Regions from separate parts of the Kineococcus gurbantunggutensis genome, predicted to be linked through region 3. Evidence: riboswitches for the same ligand, from Rfam matches in the RefSeq annotation. Region 3 holds a riboswitch; each other region holds the start of a gene.

Region 1 (4,163 bases), on a different contig from region 3:
TGCGGCCCCCAGGCGTAGTCCTCGCGCCGGGCGAGGACGACGTTGTCGCCCTCCTTCCACGACCGCACGACGTACGGGCCGCTGCCGACGTCCCGCGAGAGGTCGGCCTGCTGCTCGGCGCTCAGGGCGATCGTCGCCGGGGAGACGAGGATGGAGCCGTGGTAACCCAGGGTCGGGACGAACCCCAGGGTCGGGGCGTCGAACTCGACGACCACGGTGGTGGCGTCGGCCGCCGAGGCGGCGGCGTAGGTCTTGGGGAACAGGCCGATGGGGTTGATGCCGTCCTCGGGGCGGCCCCTGGCCCAGTGGTCCAGGTTCGCCACGACCGCCTCGGCGTCCAGGGCGGTGCCGTCGGAGAAGGTGACCCCGCTCTTCAGGTGCAGGGTGAACTCGGTGGCGTCGGCGTTCTGCTCCCAGCGCTCGGCGATCCACGGGCTGACCTGCCCGTCGGCGTCGACGTGGACGAGCTTGTCGGTCACGTGTCCCCAGACGTTGCCCTGGAAGCTGGAGATCGCGCTGTTGTTGGGGATCCAGGTGTCGCCGAGGGAGTCGATGAGGAAGACGACGTCCCCGCCGGCCCGCGCCCCCTCCCCGGCGCCGGACCCGGAGGCGGCGCCGCCGCAGGCCGCCAGCGGTGCGGCGGCGGCGGCGGCGCCCAGCGCGGTCAGGACCGTGCGGCGCGAAGTGTTGTCGGTGCTCACGGGGTGCTCTCTCTCCTGCGGTGGTGTGCGGGACGGGGGTTCACAGGCGCTTGGCGAAGCAGCGGCTGTGCGGGAGGGCGTCGTAGGGCGGGTAGGGGTCCACGGGGGTCCAGCCCTCGCGCCGGTACAGGGCGATGGCCTCCGGCTGCAGGGCGCCGGTCTGCAGCAGCAGCCGGTCCAGGCCCGCGGCGCGCGCGGAGCCCTCCACGCGGGCGAGGGCGGCGGCGGCCAGGCCGTGCCGGCGGTGCCCGGGGTGGACGTAGACGCGCTTGACCTCGTGGCGCACCGGCTCACCGGGGTGGGCCAGGCGGCGCAGGCTCGCGGTGGCCGCGGGCTCGCCGTCCACCAGGGCCAGCCAGGTGAGGAGCACCTCGTCGGCGGCCGGGCCCGGCGGCCGCGGGCGCGCCCCGCCGCCGGGCGGGGCGTAGCGCGGGTGCAGCTCGGCGTCCATCGCCGCGCGCAGGGCCGCCACCCGGGGGTCGTCCCAGCCGGTCGCGCTCCACAGGGCGGTGCGGGGACCGGTGGCCAGGCTCACCGGCGCGCCAGCGGGGAGGCCAGGGCCACGGCCACGCGGTGCACGGCCTCGTCCAGCTCCCCGGGGGTGAGGTCGGAGAACCCCCACCGGAAGCGGTCGGTCAGCTCGTGCGGCCCGGCGGGGCTGAAGTAGCGGCCCAGCGGGAAGTCGACGGCGTTCTGCCGCGCGACCTCCAGCGCCCGCTCCAGGTCGGTGCCGGGGTCCAGGACGCGGCCCCAGGAGAAGATCCCGCCGTCCACGGCGGGCAGCTCCACGACACCGTCCAGCTCGCGCCGCACCGCCGCGCGCAGGGCCTCGTGGCGCTGCGCGAGCACGGCGCGGGTGCGGGCCAGGGAGGTCTCGTACGCCCCGGGGGCGCGCAGGAAGCGCAGCACCGAGCGCTGCACCACCAGGGAGGTGTGCTGGTCGGAGTCGCGCCGGGCGTCCTGCAGGGCCGGCACGACCCACTCCGGCCCGGTGATCCAGCCCAGGCGCAGCCCGGGGCCCAGCGTCTTGGAGAACGTGTTGACGTGCAGCACGTTCCCCGACGCCGGGTCCAGGTCCGGGGTGCGGCCGCCGTCGAAGCGCAGCTCCCGGTACGGGTTGTCCGACAGCAGCAGGAACCCGTACCGCTCGGCCAGCTCCACCAGCCGGTGCCGCACCGCGAGCGGCTGGCTGGCACCGGTGGGGTTGTGGAAGTCGGGGATCGTGTAGAGCACCTTGGGCCGCGCCCCGGCGCGCAGCGCGTCCTCCAGCGCGTCCACGTCCAGGCCCTGCGGGCCGGTGGTCACGGGCAGCACCTCGGCCCGGCGCTGGCGCAGCAGCGTGAGCACCAGCGGGTAGGTGGGGTTCTCCACGGCCACGACGTCGCCGGGGTCCAGGAGGGCGTCGAAGAGCAGCGCCAGGGCGTGCAGGGCGCCGTTGGTCACCACGACGCGCCGGGGGTCCACCCCCTCGTGGGCGCCGATCCACTCGCGCAGCTCCGGGACCCCCAGGGGCACGGAGTAGCGCAGCGCAGGGGCGGCGGGGTCGGCCAGCTCCTCGGCGAAGGCGCGGGAGAGCTCGGCCAGCGGCAGCGCGGCCGCGCCGGGCACGCCGCCGTGCAGGCCGATCGTGCCGGGCACCGGCGCGGCCGGGCGGGGGCCGAAACCGGTGGCCGGCGGCACCGCGCGGGCCCGCCGGGAGAGCAGGTGGGCGCCGGCGGCGGCCTGCTGCTGCGCGGCGGGGGGCAGTTCCTGGGTCGTGGTCACAGTGCTCCTCGGAGGGGTGGCGGGCGCACGCGGGCACGCCCGGCACCGGGAGGGCGGGGCGGTGCCCGGCACCGGGACGGCAGGGCGGTGCGCGCGGGGTGAGCGGTGCGCGGGGTTTCCCGCGGGGCGCCCGCGGGTCCAGCGGGTCCCGCGGGGTGTTCTCGGTGCTGCGGCGCGGTGGCGGCGCGGCGTCAGCGACAGGCCGACGCGCAGCGCCGGCACAGGTCGACGACGCGGCGCGAGCGGGCGCAGAAGCTGCGGGGACGGCGCAGCGGGCCGTACGGCATCGTTCCTCCATCGTTCCTGGCGGAAGCACCCGCACCCGTTCGCACGGGGGGTTGCTGCGGCGTCGTCGAGCCAGGTCTCTCGGCCGCTCTCGATGGTTGCCCGCTCACTGTGGCGTGCGGGAGGAGGTGTTGTCAACGACCCGGTGCCCGGGACCGCCCCGGGGTTCCCCGGGCACCGGGAGCCGTTGCGCTACAGCGCCTTGCCGGGGTTGAGGATCCCCAGCGGGTCGAACACCGCCTTCACGGCGCGCTGCAGCTCGCGCACGCGGCCGGGCAGCTCCTGCCCGATCCAGCGCTGCTTGGCGGTGCCGATGCCGTGCTCGCCGCTGATGGTCCCGCCCAGGCGCAGCGCCGTGGCCACGAGGTCGTCCGCGGCGGCCTCGACGCGCTCGCGCGCGTCGGGCAGCTCGGCCCCGGCCGAGAGCAGCGGGTGGAAGTTGCCGTCGCCGGCGTGGGCGACGGCGCGCACCTGCACGCCGTGCTGCTCGGCGATGCGGCGCAGCTCGCGGTGGAAGGGGCCGATCTGCGACTTCGGCACCGCCACGTCCTCGCCCACGGCCACCTTGTCGGTGACCGGCCCGCGCCCGGAGCGGCGCAGCTCCCAGTGCTCCTCGGCCTCGGCGCCCGCCAGGTGCCGCACCCGCCCGCCGGCCGCGGACAGCGCGGCGGCGATCTCCCGCGCCTCGGCCTCGGCGCCGTGCCCGTCGGTCTGCACCAGCAGCAGGGCCTCGCCGCCGGCGGCCAGGGCGGTGCCGGAGTGCGCGTCGACGTCGCGCAGGGTCTGCCCGTCGAGCAGTTCCAGCACGGCCGGGCGCGCGGCGCCGGCGGTGACGGCGAGCAGCCCGGCGGCGGCGTCGTCCACCGAGTCGAACCAGACGGCCAGCGTGCGCTCGTCGACGGGGCGCGGGCGCACCCGCACCGTGATGCCCACGACGACGCCCAGCGTGCCCTCGGAACCGGTGAACAGCCCCACGAGGTCCAGGCCGGTGACGCCCTTGATCGAGCGGTGGCCGGTGGAGATCAGCTCGCCGTCGGCCAGGACGACGTCCAGGGCCAGCACCGACTCGCGGGTCACGCCGTACTTCGCGCAGCGCAGCCCCCCGGCGTTCGTCGCGACGTTCCCGCCGATGCTGGAGATCCGCCAGCTCGCCGGGTCCGGGGCGTAGCGCAGCCCGTGCGGGCGCAGCGCGGCGTCGAGGTCGGCGCCGAGCACCCCGGGTTCCACCCGGGCGACCTCGTCGGCGGGCGAGACCTCCAGCACGGCGTCCAGCCGCTCGGTGGACAGCACGACCCCGCCGGTCACGCCGCTGGCACCGCCGGACAGCCCGGTGCCGGCGCCGCGGGTGACGACGGGCACGCGGTACCGGCTGGCCCAGCGCAGGACGGCCTGCACGCCGGCGACGTCCGCGGG
Region 2 (4,163 bases), on a different contig from region 3:
GTCCGGCTCGGGCCGGTCGTGCAGGACGCTGCGCACGAACCGCCGCGCCGGCGCCGTGCGCGGCGCGGAGAACACGTCGTAGACGTCGCCGACCTCCACCACGCGTCCGTCCTCCATGACCGCGACCCGGTCGGCGATCTGCCGCACCGCGTCCATCTCGTGGGTGATGACCACGATCGTGACGCCGAGCTCGCGGTTGACCCGCCGCAGCAGCGACAGGACCTCGGTGGTGGTCTCCGGGTCCAGCGCGCTGGTGGCCTCGTCGGCCAGCAGCAGCGGCGGGTTCGTCGCCAGCGCGCGGGCGATGCCCACGCGCTGCTTCTGCCCGCCGGAGAGCTGCTCGGGGTGGGCGTGGGCGCGCTCGAGCAGGCCGACGAAGTCCAGCAGCTCGGCCACCCGCGCGTCGCGCTGCGCCTTCGGCACGCCGGCCACCTTCAGGGGGTAGGCGACGTTCCCGGCGACCGTTCGGGAGCGGAACAGGTTGAACTGCTGGAAGATCATGCCGATCTTCTGCCGGGCCCGGCGCAGCTCCTTCTCCGGCAGCCGGGTCAGGTCCTGCCCGGCGACGGTGACCGTGCCGGAGGTCGGCGCCTCCAGCGCGTTCATCAGCCGCACCACCGTCGACTTGCCGGCCCCGGAGTAGCCGATGACGGCGAGGACCTCGCCCTCGTGCACGTCGAGGCTGACGTCGTCGACGGCGGTGACGGCCTTGCCGCCCCTGCGCTCGTACCGCTTGCTGACGCCCGTGAGGCGGACGATGGGTTCGGCCACGTCAGCCCTGCGCCGCCCGGGCGTCCTGCTCGACGTCGGTGAGCTCCTGCTGCAGGGTGGCGGCGTCGGTGTCGCGCACCACGGCCTGCGGGTAGCTCTTGACGAACTCCGCCTGCACCGCGGGGTCGTGGATGAGGGCGGCCAGGTCCAGGTACGTCTGGTCGCCGGTGTCCTCCGCGCGCGAGACGAAGAGGTTCACGTAGGGCGCCGCGGAGGAGCTGCTGGGGTCGTCCTGGAACACGATGTCGTCGGGCGACAGGCCGGCGCTGGTGGCGTAGTTGTTGTTCACCACGGCGCCGGCGGCCGAACCGCTCTGCAGGGCGTTGGCGGTCTGCGAGGCGTCCAGCGCGGTGACCTCGACCTTGGCGTCCTGCACGTCGTCGGTGGTGGAGAACGCGTTGCCGCCGCCCTCCAGGGTGAGCAGGCCGGCGGCCTGCAGCACCAGCAGCGCGCGGGCCTCGTTGATGGCGTCGTTGGGGATGGCGATCGTGGCGCCCGGGGCGAACTGCCCCGGCTCGTCCACGGTGGTGGAGTACAGCGGCAGCGGGTAGACGGCGGTGGCGCCGATGGGCTGCAGGTCGTCGCCGGCCTCGACGTTGTAGTTCGCCAGGTACTGCACGTGCTGGAACTGGTTCAGGTCGACCTCGCCCTGCTTCAGCGCCGGGTTCGGCAGGCTGTAGTCGGAGAAGTTGACCAGCTGCACCTCGACGCCCAGCTCGGAGCGCGCCTTGTCGACGTAGGTCTTCCAGTACGGCTCGGCCTGGTCGGTGACGCCGATGCGCACGGTCCGCACCTCGCCACCGCCGGCGGCGGTGGTGGCGGTGTCGTCGCCGGTGCCCCGCACGACGAGGGTGACGACGATCGCCACGATCGCGACGATCGCGAGGCCGATGACGATCGGCAGCTTGCTGCGCCCGGGCTTCTCGGGCAGGGCGGGCGGCGTGGTGCTGGACAACGCGGGCTCCTCGTGGGTCGTGCTCGGTGGGTGCGCCGGCGGACCGGGGGTCCGCGGCGGGGGTCGAGGGGGCGGCGCCGCGGGGGCGCGCGCGGGGTGGGGGGCGGTCAGCCGGCGACGGTGGCGGTGCCGCCCCGGGGACACGACGGGGACGCGGCGCGCGGGCTCACGACGGCTTGCCTCCTGCTCGGGAAGGCCGCGGGCACCGGGGGTGCCGCACGGCCACACGCTTGCGGGACGCTCCGTCCCGCCGGGCTTTCACCTGGAGCACCCCACCGCGGACGAGGGTTGCCGGTCAGCTAGCCAGGGCTTGTCGCTGACGCTCGATGCCGCCGCGAATCGTACGAGGGCCGCGCGGGGGGCGTCAAAACGCCCCGGGGGCGGGCGCGGCGGCGCCACCGGCGCTGTTGCGAGTAGGTTGCAACAAGCGGTCGGTGCGGCCCGCCCGCTCCCGTCCCCGCGCCCGCAGGAGGTCCCGTGCCGTCAGCCGGCGCCCCGCCCCGTCCCGGTCCGCCCGGTCCGCCCGGCCCGCCCGGGCCCGCCGCCCCCGGCCGCGCCGCGCGCCCGGCCGACCCGCTGGGCCGGCGCGCGCGGGCCCGCCGCCGCGCCGCGGTGCTGGTGCTGCTGGTGGCGCTGGCCGCGGCGGCGGCCGTGCTGGGCGCCGCGGCGGGCGCGGCCGCCGTGCCGCCCGGCGACGTGCTGCGCATCGCCGGGCACCACCTGCTCGGGCTGCCTGCCCCCGCCGTCGCCGGCCCCGCCGCCGGCGCGGTCGCCGACGCGGTGGTGTGGCAGGTGCGCCTGCCGCGGGTGCTGCTCGGCCTGGCCGCCGGCGCGGGCCTGGCGGTGTGCGGCACGGCGATGCAGGCGATGGTGCGCAACCCGCTGGCCGACCCCCAGCTCCTCGGCGTGACCTCGGGGGCCTCCACGGGCGCCGCGGCCGCCCTCCTCTTCGGCGCCGGCGCCGGGTGGGGCGCGCACGCCCTGCCCGGCAGCGCCTTCGCCGGCGCGCTGGCCGCCGCCGTGCTCGTCCACGCCGTCGCCCGCTCCGCCGGCCCGCTCACCTCCGCGCGGCTGCTGCTGTCCGGCGTCGCCGTCGGCCACGCCCTGCACGCGGCCACCAGCTTCCTAGTCTTCGCCTCCGGCTCCGCCGAGGGCGCGCGCTCGGTGGTGTTCTGGCTGCTGGGCTCGCTCGGGCTGGCGGCGTGGGGCGCGCCGCTGGCGGTGGTGCTCGTCGTCGTGGCCGCCACCGCGGTGCTGCTGACGGCGTGGGGGCCGCGGCTGGACGCCCTGGCGCTGGGCGACGAGACCTCCCGCGCGCTGGGGGTGTCCCCGGCGGCGTTCCGCACGGCGCTGCTGGCCGTGGTGGCGCTGTGCGTGGGGGTGCTGGTGGCCGCCTGCGGGGCCATCGGCTTCGTCGGCCTGGTCGTGCCGCACGTGGCGCGGCGCCTGGTCGGCGGCGCGCACCGCTGGTGCGTGCCCGCCGCGGCCGCCCTGGGCGCGGCGTTCCTGGTGGCCGCGGACCTGCTGGCGCGCACCGCGCTGGCGCCGCAGGAGCTGCCCGTGGGCATCGTCACCGCGCTGGTCGGCTGCCCCTTCCTGCTGTGGCTGGTGCGCACCACCCGCACCGCCGCGTGAACCCCGCGACGACCCCGCGACGACCCCGCGACCCCTCCGAGGAGACCCGTGCCCCGCAGCGACCGCCACCACCGCACCGCCCTGCGCACCCGCGCCGGCGCCCTGGCCGCCTGCGCGCTGCTGACCGCCGGGTGCGGCGCCGGCGGTGAGGGGGGCGAGCGGGACGCGGCCCCGGGCGCCGGGCGCGTGGAGGTCGTCAACTGCGGCCAGCGCGTGCAGGTGGCCTCCCCGCCCGGGCGCGTGGTGCTGCTCAAGAGCGCCGCCGTGCCCGCCCTGCACGCCCTGGGCGTGCTGGGCAGCGCGGTGGCGCGCGCCGGGCAGTACCCGGCGGGCTACTACGACGCGGCCGCGCGGGCGGAGCTGGACGCGGTGCCCCTGCTGACCGACCGCACCGACACCGCCGGGCACCTGCGCATCTCCCGCGAGACGGTGCTGGCCCAGCGCCCCGACCTCGTGCTCGGCGAGGTCGACGGCCTGGACCGCGCGGTGCTGGCCGCCTCCGGCGTGCCGCTGCTGGAGGAGCCGGCGCTGTGCCGCACCGGCGAGCCGGCGTCCGGGTTCGAGGAGGTCTACGCGCAGGTCGAGCTGTACGGGCGCGTCTTCGACCGCGAGGAGCGCGCCCGCGAGGTCGCCGACGGGCTGCGCGCGCGCGTGGAGGCGGTGCGCGAGCGGGTGGCCGCGGCCCGGGCCGCCGGCGCGCCGCGGCGCACCGCGGCGGTGCTGTACCCCACCGTCGGCGGGGGCGTCACCTACGCCTACGGCGCGGGCAGCACCGCCGCGCCGCAGCTGGAGGCGGCGGGGC
Region 3 (4,163 bases):
GGGGGTGTCGCCGCAGGCCTCGGTGGTCTGCAGGCCCACGGCCTCCAGGCGCCGCCAGATCTCCGGGACGTCCTCCACGCGCACCCAGTGCAGCTGCACGTTCTGCCGGTCGGTGATGTCGGCGCTGTCGCGCCCGTACAGGGTGGACACCTCCGCCACGACCCGCAGCTGCTCGGTGGTCAGGGCGCCGCCGTCGATGCGCACGCGCAGCATGAAGAACTCGTCGGACAGCTCCTGCGCCGACAGCTGCGCGGTGCGCCCGCCGTCGATGCCGGGGCGGCGCTGCGTGTACAGGCCCCACCAGCGGAAGCGGCCGTTGAGGTCGTCCGGGTCGATGGAGGAGAAACCCCCCTTGGAGTACACCTGCTCGATCCGCTCGCGGACGTTCAGGCCGCCGTCGGCCGCCTTGAACTCCTCGTTGTGGTTCAGCGGCGTCGTGCCGTCCACGAGCCACTGGCCGTTGCCGCCGGCGCGGGCGGGCCGCGGGACGCGCCGGGGCGCGTCGGCGGCCGGCCGGGCGGCCTGCTCGGTGGGGGTGGGCGCGGCGTCGGGTGTCATGGGACCTCACGGGGGAGAGGGGTTCTCCTCGCGAGGAGGACCCTCAGCTGGTGCGGCGGGGGGCGGGTGCGCAGCGGCAGCAGTAGGCGCTCTGCACCCTCATCAGGTCGACGTACCGGCGCGAGACGAGGCGCACGGCAGAGGGCTGGACCACGCGACCACGGTAGGGCACGCCGGGGCCTGCTCCAACACGATCCCCCGGACCCGTTCCCGGACCCGCCCCCGGACCGCGCACCCGGGCGCCGCGGCCGGCGGCCGGGGTGGTGTTCGCGCGGACGTGTTGACCCGGCGGCGTGCTCCCCCTTAACGTCGGGAGCGGTCACGAGTACCAGCGTCAAGCCCCGGCTCGCTGGTCGGCAACCCTCCATCTGCGGCGGGGTGCTCCGGGTGAGGACCTGGTCGTTCGCCACCCGGCGATCGGCAAGCGCGGACCCTGCGGGTCCACGGGCATCGGGACGGACCTCTCGTGCACAAGATCGTTCTGCTCGCCGTCGTCGGGCTGCTGGCCCAGCTCGTCGACGGCTCCCTGGGGATGGCCTACGGGGTCACCTCCACCAGCCTGCTGCTGCTCATCGGGGCCAACCCGGCGGCGGCCTCGGCGACCGTCCACCTTGCCGAGATCGGCACCACGCTGGCCTCCGGCACCGCGCACTGGCGCTTCGGCAACGTCGACTGGCGCGTCGTGGTGCGCGTGGGCGTGCCGGGCGCGGTGGGCGCCTTCGCCGGCGCGACGGTGCTCTCCTCGCTGCCCACGGACGTGGCGGCGCCGGTGATCAGCGTCCTGCTGCTCGTGCTGGGCGTGTACGTGCTGCTGCGCTCGGCGGTGGTGCGCTTCGACGAGCGCTCCCTGCACCGCCCGCTGCGCCGGCGCTTCCTGGCGCCGCTGGGCCTGTTCGCCGGGTTCGTCGACGCCACCGGCGGCGGCGGCTGGGGCCCCGTGGGCACCCCCGCGCTGCTGGCCTCGGGCCGGCTGGAACCGCGCAAGGTGGTCGGCTCGATCGACACCAGCGAGTTCCTCGTCGCGGTCGCCGCCAGCACCGGGTTCCTGGTGGGCCTGGGCTCGCAGGGCATCGCGTGGTCCTGGGTGCTGGCGCTGCTGGCCGGCGGCCTGGTCGCCGCCCCCGTCGCCGCCTGGCTGGTGCGCCACCTGCCCCCGCACGTGCTCGGCACCGCCGTGGGCGCGGTCATCGTCCTGACCAACGCGCGCACGCTGCTGCGCAGCGACGCGGTCGACGCCGCCGACCCGGTGCGCTGGGCGGTGTACGCGCTCGTCCTGGCCCTCGGGGCCGTGGCCGTGGCCCACTCGGTGCGCCGGCACCGCCGCCGCGTCGTCGTCCCCGGCCCCGCCGGCGAGCCCGCCGGTGAGCGCGCCGTGGCCGGCGCCGGCGAGGAGAACGAGAGGAGCACCGCCCCGTGACGTACGTCATCGCCCAGCCCTGCGTGGACGTCAAGGACAAGGCGTGCATCGAGGAGTGCCCCGTCGACTGCATCTACGAGGGCAAGCGCTCGCTGTACATCCACCCCGACGAGTGCGTGGACTGCGGGGCCTGCGAGCCGGTGTGCCCGGTGGAGGCCATCTACTACGAGGACGACGTGCCCGAGCAGTGGTCGGCGTTCACCGCGGCCAACGTGGAGTTCTTCGACACCGTCGGCTCGCCCGGCGGTGCGGCCAAGACGGGCCTGATCGAGGCCGACCACGCGGTGGTCAGCGCGCTGCCCCCGCAGGGCGAGGGCCGCTAGCGCACCACCCGCACCGCCACCCCATCCAGAGCGGCCGAGAGCCCTGGCTCGACGACGCCGCAGCAACCCCCCGCCGGCGCGGGCGCGGGTGCTAACGCCAGGTCGATGGAGTCGACGATGTCCAGCACCACCCCCCACCGCCCCCGGGTCCGCGCGGCGAACGCGGTGAGCACGGCGAGCGCAGTGAGCGCCGCGAGCGCGGGCCGCCGCCCGGGGGCCCGGCCGTGAGCGTCGGGCCCCTGGTGGCCGGCGCCGCGGGACGGCCGACGCTGAGCTTCGAGCTCTTCCCGCCGCGCAGCCCGGCCGCGCGCGACGCCCTGCACGGCACCGTCGAGCGCCTGGCCGCGACCGGCCCGGACTTCTTCTCCGTCACCCACGGCGCGGCCGGCACCACCCGCACCGCGGGCTGCGAGCTGCTGGCGCACCTGCGCCGGGAGACCCGCGCCGCGGCGGTGGCCCACCTGACGTGCGTGGGTTCCACCCGCCGCGGGGTCGTTGAGCTGGCCGAGGAGTTCTTCGCCGCCGGGGTGCGCGACGTGCTGGCGCTGCGCGGCGACCCGCCCGCCGGGTCCGCGGACTGGCGGGCGCCGGCCGACGCGGTGCGCCGCGCGTGCGACCTGGTGGAGCTGCTGCGGGTGGCCGACCGGCGCCACCGCCTGCGCGCCGGCGGCCGGGGGGGTGCCGCGGGCGGGGACGGCACCCCCCTGACGGTCGCGGTGGCGGCGTTCCCCTCCTCCCGGCGCGCCGGGGACCTGCAGGCCCTGCGCGCCAAGCAGGACGCCGGGGCCTCGTTCGCGATCACCCAGGTGTGCTACTCGGCGCGCGAGTACGCCGCCTTCACGGCCACCGCCCGCGCGGCGGGCATCACCCTGCCCCTGCTGCCGGGGATCATCCCCACCACCGACCCGGCGCGCCTGCTGCGCCTGGAGCAGCTGACCGGCGTGCCCGTGCCCCGCTCGCTGCTGGCGCTGCTGGAGTCCGCCGCCGAGCACGGCGACGCCGCGCGCGAGCGCGCCGGCACCCGCTACGGGCGGGCCCTGGCCCGCGACCTGCTGCACGCCGGCGCGCCCGGCCTGCACCTCTACACGTTCAACTCGGCGCCCGCGGCGCTGGACCTGCTCGAGGGAGCCCACCTCGGCGCCGGGACCCCGACGGTCCCGAGCTCGGCCGGACGGCCGCAGGCATCCGCGGTTCCCCACCACGCCGCCCTGGCGGCAGGAGGATCCCGATGAGCACCGAACCCCGTCCCGTCCCGCACCGGCACCTGCCCGCGACCGGCCCCGCGGGGGCCGACCCGGCCGCCGTCCCGGCCTGGTCCGCCACCGTCCTGGGCTACCCGCGCATCGGCCCGCGCCGGGAGACGAAGAAGGCGCTGGAGGCCCTGTGGGCCGGTCGCGCCGACGTCGCCGCCACCGAGCGGGCGCTGGCCGCCGTCCGCGGGCGCACCCTGCGCCGCCTGAACGACCTGGGCCTGCACGCCCACGACGCCTCCATCCCCTCGGCGTTCTCCGCCTACGACCACGTCCTGGACGCGGCGACCGCCCTGGGCGCGGTGCCCCCGCGCTTCGCCGACGTCGTCGGCGCCGACGGCCGGGTCGACCTGGCGGGCCTGTCGACGATCGCCCGCGGCCGCGGCACCGACGCGCCGCTGGAGATGACGAAGTGGTTCGACACGAACTACCACTACCTCGTCCCCGAGGTCGGCCCGGACACCGCCTTCCGCTTCGCCGACGACCGCGGCGTGCGGGAGTTCTCCGAGGCGCTGGCCGACGGCTTCCTCACCCGCCCGGTCGTCGTCGGCCCGGTGACGTTCCTGCTGCTGTCCAAGCCGGCCGACGGCAGCCCCGCCGGTTTCGCGCCGGTCC

The links. Region 3 has a riboswitch for S-adenosylmethionine ahead of ACRYR7_RS17010 (methylenetetrahydrofolate reductase). Riboswitches for the same ligand answer to the same signal wherever they lie in the genome.
Region 1: another riboswitch for S-adenosylmethionine. It lies ahead of ACRYR7_RS15310 (aminotransferase-like domain-containing protein); the one in region 3 lies ahead of ACRYR7_RS17010 (methylenetetrahydrofolate reductase).
Region 2: another riboswitch for S-adenosylmethionine. It lies ahead of ACRYR7_RS04065 (MetQ/NlpA family ABC transporter substrate-binding protein); the one in region 3 lies ahead of ACRYR7_RS17010 (methylenetetrahydrofolate reductase).

The regions. Positions count from the first base shown of each region.
Region 1 is NZ_JBJLSG010000082.1:580-4,742, reverse strand. Features, by position in the region: gene ACRYR7_RS15320 (ABC transporter substrate-binding protein) at 1-701, opposite strand, end outside; gene ACRYR7_RS15315 (GNAT family N-acetyltransferase) at 742-1,236, opposite strand; gene ACRYR7_RS15310 (aminotransferase-like domain-containing protein) at 1,233-2,465, opposite strand; SAM riboswitch class I at 2,757-2,851, opposite strand; gene ACRYR7_RS15305 (FAD-binding oxidoreductase) at 2,943-4,163, opposite strand, start outside.
Region 2 is NZ_JBJLSG010000013.1:43,827-47,989, reverse strand. Features, by position in the region: gene ACRYR7_RS04070 (methionine ABC transporter ATP-binding protein) at 1-771, opposite strand, end outside; gene ACRYR7_RS04065 (MetQ/NlpA family ABC transporter substrate-binding protein) at 773-1,726, opposite strand; SAM riboswitch class IV at 1,948-2,057, opposite strand; gene ACRYR7_RS04060 (FecCD family ABC transporter permease) at 2,303-3,361, shown strand; gene ACRYR7_RS04055 (ABC transporter substrate-binding protein) at 3,410-4,163, shown strand, end outside.
Region 3 is NZ_JBJLSG010000099.1:4,080-8,242, reverse strand. Features, by position in the region: gene ACRYR7_RS17025 (nitrite/sulfite reductase) at 1-558, opposite strand, end outside; SAM riboswitch class IV at 876-991, shown strand; gene ACRYR7_RS17020 (sulfite exporter TauE/SafE family protein) at 1,025-1,975, shown strand; gene fdxA (ferredoxin) at 1,972-2,298, shown strand; SAM riboswitch class I at 2,317-2,410, shown strand; gene ACRYR7_RS17010 (methylenetetrahydrofolate reductase) at 2,523-3,530, shown strand; gene metE (5-methyltetrahydropteroyltriglutamate--homocysteine S-methyltransferase) at 3,527-4,163, shown strand, end outside.